DNA from 2 places in the Kitasatospora sp. NPDC057198 genome. Region 1 is predicted to be linked to the other one. Evidence: riboswitches for the same ligand, from Rfam matches in the RefSeq annotation. Region 1 holds a riboswitch; the other holds the start of a gene.
What was found. Region 1 has a riboswitch for S-adenosylmethionine ahead of ACFUEL_RS13305 (aminotransferase class V-fold PLP-dependent enzyme). Riboswitches for the same ligand answer to the same signal wherever they lie in the genome.
Positions count from the first base shown of each region.

Region 2: another riboswitch for S-adenosylmethionine. It lies ahead of thrC (threonine synthase); the one in region 1 lies ahead of ACFUEL_RS13305 (aminotransferase class V-fold PLP-dependent enzyme).

Region 1 covers NZ_JBHUWH010000087.1:16,545-21,445, reverse strand. Annotated here, with positions in the region: gene ACFUEL_RS13315 (rhomboid family intramembrane serine protease) at 1-710, shown strand, start outside; gene ACFUEL_RS13310 (Lrp/AsnC ligand binding domain-containing protein) at 707-988, shown strand; gene ACFUEL_RS13305 (aminotransferase class V-fold PLP-dependent enzyme) at 996-2,366, opposite strand; SAM riboswitch class IV at 2,414-2,531, opposite strand; gene trpD (anthranilate phosphoribosyltransferase) at 2,789-3,862, opposite strand; gene ACFUEL_RS13295 (hypothetical protein) at 3,983-4,408, opposite strand; gene ACFUEL_RS13290 (heme-copper oxidase subunit III) at 4,714-4,901, shown strand, end outside.
Region 2 covers NZ_JBHUWH010000003.1:46,640-51,540, forward strand. Annotated here, with positions in the region: gene ACFUEL_RS00800 (cold-shock protein) at 1-80, opposite strand, end outside; gene ACFUEL_RS00805 (MoaD/ThiS family protein) at 662-940, opposite strand; gene thrC (threonine synthase) at 980-2,260, opposite strand; SAM riboswitch class I at 2,278-2,405, opposite strand; gene ACFUEL_RS00815 (glucosyl-3-phosphoglycerate synthase) at 2,544-3,542, shown strand; gene ACFUEL_RS00820 (hypothetical protein) at 3,593-4,063, shown strand; gene ACFUEL_RS00825 (trehalose-6-phosphate synthase) at 4,135-4,901, shown strand, end outside.

The DNA.
Region 1 (4,901 bases):
CGCTGGCCATGCTGGTCGGCCCGTCCGGCCTCAATCCGCTGTACGGCAGCGGGGACGCCCGCGCCTGCGCCGAGCAGCGCTACGAGCACCGCTGGGGCGCCGTCCCGGCCGAACTGCTCGGCGGCCACCCGCTGACGGCCGCCCAGCTGTCGGCGCTCCCCCCGGCGGCGCCCGGCTGCGTGCTGCCGGCCACCCCCGGCAAGATCCCCGAACTGTCGGCGCTGACCGCGCTGTTCGTCCACGCGGGCTGGCTGCACCTGATCGGCAACCTGCTGTTCCTGTTCGTCTTCGGCCCGGCGGTGGAGGCCCGGCTGGGCCGGATCCGCTTCCTGACCGGCTACCTGGCGATCGGCGTGCTGGCCACCTACGGCTACGCGCTGGCCGAGTCGGGCACCCCGGACGCGGTGCGGGCGCTGGTCGGCGCGTCCGGCGCGATCGCCGGGGTGCTGGGCGCGTACCTGCGGCTGTACCCGAGGGGTCGGGTGACCGCGCTGGTGCCGCTGCTGCTGTTCCTGCCGCTGCGCTTCCCGGCCTGGCTGGTGCTCGGCCTGTGGTTCGTCCTGCAGTTCTGGTCGGTCACCTCCGGCGGCGACGGGGTGGCGTACCTGGTGCACGTGATCGGCTTCGTGACGGGCTGGCTGTTCGCCTGGGCCGCCCGTCCGGCGGGCGATACCCTGGGCCCACCTTCTCGAACAGGAGTCGCTCAGTGATCACCGCGATCGTCCTCATCAACACCGACGTCGACCGGATCCCCGAGATCGCCGAGGCGATCGCCGCCATCGAGGGCGTCAGCGAGGTCTACTCCGTCACCGGCACCTACGACCTGGTCGCGATGGTCCGGGTGCGGGGCCACGAGGACCTGGCCGAGGTGATCCCCGGCCGCCTCAACAAGGTCCCGGGCGTCACCAACACCGAGACCCACATCGCCTTCCGCACCTACTCCCAGCACGACCTGGAGGCCGCGTTCTCGCTCGGCCTGGACGGCTGAGCGCCGCTCAGCGCCGGGTGTCGACGACGCAGCGGCCGCCCTCGTTGCGGTAGCTCCACTTCGCGCCGTCGCTGACCAGCTCGCGGACGGCGGTCAGGAACCGGTCGACGTGCTCGACCGGGGTCCCGGCGCCGAAGCTGACCCGGATCGCGTTCAGGCTGCGCTCGCCGGGCAGCGACGGCTCCGGCGCCCCGCAGACAGCTTCCTGGTGGGGCGCCGCCCCCGACTCCCCGCCGAGCAGGGTGCGCACCAGCGGGTGCGCGCAGAACAACCCGTCCCGGACGCCGATGCCGTACTCGGCGGACAGCGCGGCCGAGAAGTGCGAGCTGTTCCAGCCGCGCACCACGAACGAGACGACGCCGACCCGGTCGGAGCCCTCGCCGAACAGGTTGAGCACCCGCACCTCGGGGATGCCCGCCAGGCCATCGGTCAGCTTCGCCACCAGCGCCCGCTCCCGGGCCTCCAGCGCCTCGAAGCCCGCCTCGTCCAGCGCCCGGCAGGCCGAGGCGATCGCGTACGCGCCGATCACGTTCGGCGAACCGGCCTCGTGCCGCGCCGGGCCGGTGTGCCACTCGACCGCCACCGAGCCGTCCAGCTCCCGGGCCACCGTCCGGCTCGCCCCGCCGCCGGCCAGGTACGGCTCGGCCGCGTCCAGCCAGTCGGAGCGGCCCGCCAGCACGCCCGCGCCGAACGGCGCGTACAGCTTGTGCCCGGAGAACGCCACCCAGTCGACGTCCAACTCCCGCACCGAGACCCGGTGGTGGGGCGCCAACTGGGCCGCGTCCAGCACCACCCGGGCGCCGTACCGGTGCGCGACCGCGGTCAGCTCCTTCACCGGCCACAGCTCGCCGGTGACGTTCGACGCCCCGGTCACGCAGAACAGCTTCGGGCCCTCGGCCGCGCCGAGCAGCGCCTCCTCCAGCGCCGCCACCGCCTCGGCGTGCGAACGCGGCGCCCGCAGGTAGCGCACCGCCAGGCCCTCGCGCCGCCACGGCAGCAGCGAGGCGTGGTGCTCGGTCTCGAACGCGAACACCTCGGTCCCGGCCGGGACCGCCCCCGCCAGCAGGTTCAGCGAGTCGGTGGTGGCCCGGGTGAACACCACCTGGTCCCCGTCCCGCAGGTCCAGGAACTCCGCGACGGTCCGCCGGCTCTGCTCGAACAGGTCGGTCGACAGCTGCGACAGGTACCCGGCCCCGCGGTGCACCGACCCGTAGTACGGCGCGTACGCCGCGACGTCGTCCCACACCCGCTTCAGCGCCGGGGCGCTCGCCGCGTAGTCCAGCGCCGCATACCCGACCTTCTCGCCGGAGGCCAGCGGCACCTCGACGTCCGCGCCCAGCACGGCGAGCGGCTCACAGATCTCGGTGGTCACGGACATGGGTGCACTCCTCCACAGGGTCAGGACCCCGGAGGAGAGACACCGGAAGTCCGCGCTTGCCACGCGGACTTGTCGCCACGCAGCCCGGTCCTCACCCAGGGCACCCCGCCACGGACGGAGGGTTGCCGGACAGCCAGCTGGGGCTTCGCGCTGTCACTCATGACCTGGCGAAGACAGTACACGACACCGCCCCCGTCTCAACACCCGCCCACATCCCGAGACAACCGCCAGGGACTCGGGAGAGCACCGCCAGGGGCCCGGGGAACGGCGGGTCCGTGCTGCTGACGGCCGGAGCCCACCGGAAAGTCCGTGCTGCTGCGTGCCTTGAACAGAACCAAAAGCAGCCGCGCGCTCCGGCAGTGAACCGTCAGCAGCCACGGGCTCGCCGTTCCCCGAGCCCCTGGCGGTGCCCTCCCCAGCTCTCAGGCTTGCGTGACCTCGGCCCAGCGCTTCAGCAGTTCCCCCGCCGCGCCGGAGTCGATCGCCGCCGCCGTCCGCGTCATCGCCGCCGCGATCTGCTCGGTGAGCGGTGCGTCCCCCAGCTCCAGCGCGACCAGCGCGGCCGCGCTGTTGAGCACGACGGCGTCCCGTACCGGCCCGCGCTCGCCGCCCAGCACCCGGCGGGCGACGTCCGCGTTGTACTCCGGGTCCGCGCCGCGCAGCGCCTCGATGCCGACCAGTTCGATCCCGACGTCCCGCGGGTCGAACCGGGTCTCGGTGACCTGGCCGTCCCGGACGACCCACACGTTCGAGGTGGTGGTGACGGTCAGCTCGTCGAGCCCGTCGTCGCCGCGGAAGACCAGGCCCCGGGCGCCGCGCCGGGCCAGCACGCCGGCGATCAGCCCGGCCAGCCGGGTGTCGAAGCAGCCGACGGCGTGCGAGGTGACCTTGGCCGGGTTGGTGAGCGGGCCGAGGATGTTGAAGACCGTGGGGACGGCCAGCTCCGCGCGCGCCTGGGCGGTGTGGCGCATCGAGGGGTGGAACTTGGCGGCGAAGCAGAAGGTCAGGCCGACCTCCTCGGCCGTCGCCGCGACCCGCTCCGCGGAGAGGTCGAGGTTGACGCCGAGCCGTCCGAGCACGTCCGAGGAGCCGGAGGCGGAGGAGGAGGCCCGGTTGCCGTGCTTGACGACCTTGGCGCCGGCGGCGGCGGCGACCACCGCGGACATGGTGGAGATGTTGACGGTCTTGGCCCGGTCGCCGCCGGTGCCGACGATGTCGACGGCCGGCCCGGGGATGTCCAGCGGGAGGGCGTGCGCGTACATCGCCTCGACCAGGCCGGCGATCTCCTCGACCGTCTCGCCCTTGCCGCGCATGGCGATCAGGAACCCAGCGACCTGGACGGGGCTGGCCTCGCCGCTCATGATGCGGTCCATCGCCCAGGCGGTGTCGGCCTGCGAGAGGTCGTCGCCCCCCAGCAGCGAGCTCAGCAGGTCGGGCCAGGTGCGGACCACCTGCGCGGGGTCGCTACCGCCGTTCGCAGAGTGCGCGTTCACCATGGCCGACTCCAGCTCTCGTCTACGTTCCAGAGGAATGGACGTCAGCCTATCGAGGGAGCGGGGACGGCCGCCCGGGGTTGCCGTCCCCTTCTCTCCAGTTGAGACGCGGCGGTGGGACGGTCAGCGCCCGGCGGGTGCCCGCCGGGCGAGCCGGGCCCGCAGCAGCGCGGTCGCGGCGTCGGCCAGGGCGACCGGGTCGACGGGGTGCGAGATGGCCGCGTCGGCCCGGCTCCAGGCGGCGAGCCAGGAGTCCTGCGGGCGGCCGATCACGACCAGGACCGGCGGGCAGCCGTAGATCTCGTCCTTCAGTTGCCGGGTGAGGCCGAGCCCGCCGACGGGGGCGGCCTCGCCGTCCAGCACGCAGAGGTCGATCCCGCCCTTCTCCAGGGCGCGCAGCACCGCGGGGGCGGTGGCGCACTCCAGGTACTCGAGGGCCGGGACGTCCGCGGCGGGCCGCCGGCCGAGGGCGAGGGTCACCTGCTCACGGGTGTTGCGGTCGTCGCTGTAGACGAGAACGGTGAGCGTCTCGTCGGAGTGCTGCGCCATGGCCCCTGCTTCCTGGTGCTCGTCCTCTTATATGTGTGCCCACGCCGGGCGGCCCCGACCGAACGGCCCAGTGTGACCCGGACCACGTCCTGGGACGGATGCTACTCCCGCGCGCGCGTCCTGCGGAGACCCCGACGCGATCTCGCTCAAGCCGCCGCGCCCCGGGGTCACCCCGCCGGCCCAGCGCGGTCACCCGCTCCGAACAACCGTCAGAAAACGGGCGGTGCGCGAGGCGGGCATACCTCACGCACCGGACACTCCGAGGGAGACCCCCCGGCGTGAAGACGGAATAAGGGACCGACATAATGTCCGTCGTGGCGACAGCAACAGCAACAGAAACCGGACACGCGCACGGAGCGGTCAACAGGCCGAACCTGGTCAGCGTCGGAACCATTGTCTGGCTGAGCTCGGAGCTGATGTTCTTCGCGGCCCTGTTCGCGATGTACTTCACCCTCCGCTCGGTCAAGGGCGCCGAGTTCTGGCACGAGAAGGC
Region 2 (4,901 bases), on a different contig from region 1:
AACACGTCCGCTCCACCGTCGACCGCGATGAAGCCGTAGCCCTTCTCGGCGTTGAACCACTTGACGGTGCCCTGAGCCATTCCGAACTCCCCTTGTGCTGTGCTGGCCCTTCAGAGATCCGCGGGACGCGGACCCGGAGGTCTGGAAGGCCGGCCTGGGGACTCCCCCCCGTACGGCGCAGCCTCTGTCGCGGCTGAATGTATCCGGATATGCGCCCTGTGCAACAGGCCCAATTTCCGGGGAAAGTCCGGGCCGGCAAAGGGATATGACGGGGCGAAAGGCGCACCGCCCGACAATTGCCACCGGACATAACGGACGGGATACCGCAAAACGCCGCGACAATTCTGACGGCGGCCTGACAGAACAGGCGGCCGCGAGCGGCGGCGGGCGACGAGCTGTCCGGCGCCTGTCTCGGCGCGCGGGACGGAACGGGGTCCTGCACGGGCGGGGCGCGGTGCGGAAAGCGAGGATTGAACCGGGCCGGGGAGGGGAACGGCCGCAACCGGAACTCTACTCCCCGGCCGCCGGCGGAATTGCGGCACCCCGCCCGGCGGGAAAGCCGCAGGTGTGCGGGGCATTGGGTCCGGGTATGCACGAGGCCGCCGTCCGGCCCGGAAAATTGAATTCCGAACCAAACGGCGGCCGCGGGAATGCGGGGCGGTCAGCAGCCGCCGGCCACCGCCGGAATGATCGACACCGAGGCGCCGTCCTTGATCTCGGTCTCCAGGCCGTCGGCGAAGCGCACGTCGTCGTCGTTCACGTACACGTTGACGAAGCGGCGCAGCTTGCCGGTGTCGTCCAGCAGCCGGGCGGCGATGCCGGTGTGGTTCGCCTCCAGGTCCGCGATGACGGCGGACAGGGTGGCGCCCTCGGCGGTCACCTCGGCGGCGCCGCCGGTGTAGGTGCGCAGGATGGTCGGGATGCGGACGGTGGCGCTCATGCGGGCTCCTCGGGGCGTGGGGTGTCCTACGGCTGGGGGTCAGGCGGTGGCGAGGCCGGCGGCGCGGAAGGACTCCAGCGTCGGGCGGATCACGGCGGCCATGCCGGCGTCGGCGACCGCGTCGAGGGTCTTGAGGCCGTCGCCGGTGTTGATCGCGACGGTCTCCTTGGACGGGTCCAACTGGCCGGTCTCGACCAGCTTCTTCAGCACGCCGACGGTGACGCCGCCCGCGGTCTCGGCAAAGATGCCCTCGGTGCGGGCGAGCAGCTTGATCGCCTCGACCACCTCGGCGTCGGTGACGTCCTCGACCGCGCCGCCGGTGCGGCGGGCGATGTCCAGCACGTACGGGCCGTCGGCCGGGTTTCCGATCGCCAGCGACTTCGCGATGGTGTCCGGCTTGACCGGCTTGATCACGTCGCGGCCGGCCTTGAAGGCGGCGGAGACCGGGGAGCAGCCCTCGGCCTGGGCGCCGAAGATCCGGTACGGCTTGTCCTCGACCAGGCCGAGCTTGATCAGCTCCTGCAGGCCCTTGTCGATCTTGGTGAGCTGGGAGCCGGAGGCGATCGGGATGACGATCTGGTCGGGCAGCCGCCAGCCGAGCTGCTCGCAGATCTCGAACGCCAGGGTCTTGGAGCCCTCGCCGTAGTACGGGCGCAGGTTGACGTTCACGAAGCCCCAGCCCTCGCCGGCCGGGTCGCCGATCAGCTCGGAGCAGAAGCGGTTCACGTCGTCGTAGTTGCCGTCGATGCCGACCAGCTCGCCGCCGTACACCCCGGCCATCACGACCTTGCCCTGCTCCAGGTCGTGCGGGATGAACACGCAGGACTTGAAGCCGGCCCGGGCGGCCGCGGCGCCCACCGCGCCGGCCAGGTTGCCGGTGGAGGAGCAGGAGAGGGTGGTGAACCGGAAGGCGCGGGCGGCCTCGATCGCGCAGGCCACCACCCGGTCCTTGAAGGAGTGGGTCGGGTTGCCCGAGTCGTCCTTGACGTACAGCGGGCCGGTGAAGCCCAGCTCGCGGCCCAGGTTGTCGGCCTTGACCAGCGGGGTCCAGCCCGGGTTCAGGTTCGGCTTGCCGGCCACGTCGGCCGGGACGGGCAGCAGCGGGGCGTAGCGCCAGATCGACGCCGGGCCGGCCTCGATCCGCTTGCGCAGCTCCTCCGCGTCGTAGCCCGCGTAGTCGTAGGCGATCTCCAGCGGGCCGAAGCACTCGAGACAGGCGAAGTCCGGGCCGAGCGGGGAGCGCGCACCGCACTCGCGACAGGACAGCGCGGTCGCGGGACCGAGGTCGACGGCGGTGGATGCGGCGGTGTCAACAGCCATGGTGGCGAGGCCCTTTCTCCTCATCTTCCCCGGATCGCGGTCGCGTCCGGGACGGAATTGGCACCTGTCCCGCCGGGCCTGCTGGCCGCGCGGGAGGGTTGCCGGGACTTCAACGGGCCGTTCCCTCAGTCCCTCTGGATGAGCTCTGTGAAGTTGTGGTCGTACGCTGCGAGCGACCCCCGCGTGCGAAGGCACGGTCGCAATACGAAGACTGTATCCGAAGGCCGGCGCGGACCGGCCCCCGCGTCCGACACCCGAGACGAACCGAGACAGGGAGCGAGACTTGCCGGAGCAGCCCGAGCCCGGGGTACTGCCGGAGGTGGCCGACTGGCTCCGCCGCCGCTCGTGGACGGCCGCCGACCGGCCGCTCGACCTGCTGCTGGCCGCCAAGCGCGCCGCCGGGGCGGCCGGCACCGTCAGCGTGGTGCTGCCCGCCCTGGACGAGGAGTCCACCGTCGGCGAGATCGTCGCCGCGATCCGCACCGAGCTGGTCGAACGCGTCCCGCTGGTGGACGAGCTGGTGGTGGTCGACTCCGGCTCGCGGGACGGCACCGCCGCCGCCGCGGCCGCCGCCGGCGCCCAGGTGGTGCACCGGGACGCGATCCTGCCCCGGCTGCCCGCCGAACCCGGCAAGGGCGAGGTGCTGTGGCGCTCGCTGCTCGCCACCAGCGGCGCGATCGTCTGCTTCGTCGACGCCGACCTGCGCGAGTTCGACCCGGCCTTCGTCTCCGGCATCATCGGCCCGCTGCTCACCGACCCGGACCTGCACCTGGTCAAGGCCATGTACGACCGCCCCTTCGAGGACGGGGGCGCCGTCGTCCCGGCCGGCGGCGGCCGGGTCACCGAACTGGTCGCCCGCCCGCTGCTCAGCCTGCACTGGCCGCAGCTCGCGGGCTTCGTCCAGCCCCTCGGCGGCGAGTACGCGGCCCGCCGCTCCCTGCTGGAACGGCTGCCCTTCCCGACCGGCTACGGCGTCGAGCTCGGCCTGCTGGTGGACGCCCTGGAACTGGCCGGGCTGGACGCGCTGGCCCAGGTCGACGTCGGCGTCCGGCACCACCGGCACCAGGACGGCCAGGCCCTGGGCCGGATGGCCGCCACCATCTACCGCACCGCCCTGGAGCGCCTGGACCGCACCCACCGCCTCAAGGCCGACCCGGACCTGGTCCGCCCGCTGCTCACCCAGTACACCCGCACCCCCGACGGCTTCGCCCCCCGCACCCACCCCGTCCCCGCCACCGAGCGGCCGCCGATGGCCACCGTCCCCGAGTACCGCGACCGCTGAGCCGACCGCCGGGCCGCAACCACCGGACCGCCGCCCGCGTCCGTCCCGGCATGGAGTCCTCCCCGCCCCGCGGACGCACCGGCACCGGCTGCCTCGCCCTGCTGCTCGCGCCCGTCCTGGGGTTCCTGGTCCAGACCCGGGTACTGGACCTGATCGCGGGCACCTGGGCCGACTGCGCGGGCCTGGCCCGGCAGGTCTCCCAGGACCTGACCGACGACCCCCGGTTCGACCTGCCCGGCCCGTACGACTTCGGCTACCTGCTGCTGCCGGTCGCCGCCGTCCTGCTCGCCCTCCACCTCACCCGCCGCTCCCCCGACCTCCTCACCCGCGCGCTCGCCGCGGCCTGCGCCGCCCTGCTGGCCGCCCTCGCCGTCGCCGCCGTCGACCTGGAGCGCAACCTGACCCCGCCGCACGGCGCCTACCTGCCCGCGAAGTGCCCGGACGGCCGTCCGCCCTGGCTGCCCGGCTTCCTCCCGGCCCGCGACTCCGGGCCGCCGAACGGCTCCGTGACCGGCGGCTGACCCCGAGAGTTCACCCGGCGCGGGCCGCGCCGAGTGGTTTGGTCGGCTGATCGCACGGCAAGGTTGGCTGTATGGCCGATCACGTGTCCGAACGCCCCCAGCAGTCCGGAGCCGCCCCGATCCTGGTGGCCTCCAACCGCGGCCCGGTGTCCTTCCGCACGGAGGACGACGGCTCGCTGACCCTCCGCAGAGGCGGCGGCGGCCTGGTCTCCGGACTCTCCGCGATCGACGACCCGAACGCGGTCTGGGTCTGCGCCGCGCTCTCCGACGCCGACCGCACCGCCGCCCGGCAGGCCCCCGACGGGCGCCTCGACCTGGCCGGGCACGACGTCGGCGGACAGGCCGTCCGGATGCTGGACATCGACCCGGAGACCTTCGCCCGCGCCTACAACGGCGTCGCCAACTCCACCCTCTGGTTCGTCCACCACCTGCTCTACCGGACGCCCGTGCAGCCCGCCTTCGACGCCGGCTTCCGCACCGAGTGGGACGCCTACCGGGCGTACAACGCCGCCTTCGCCGAGGCCCTCGCCGCCGAGGCCGCCCCCGGCGCGGTCGTCCTGGTGCAGGACTACCACCTCTCGCTGGCCCCCGCCCTGCTCCGCGGACTCCGCCCCGACCTGCGGATCGGCCACTTCTCGCACACCCCCTGGGCCCCGCCGGACTACTACCGGCTGCTGCCCGACGACGTCGCCGCCGCCGTCCTGGAGGGCATCCTCGGCGCCGACCGGGCCGCCTTCCTCACCCGCCGCTGGGCGCTCGCCTTCGCCGACTGCTGCGAGGCCGTCCTCGGCGCGGAGGTCGACCGGGGCACCCTGACCGTCACCCACGGCGGCCGCAC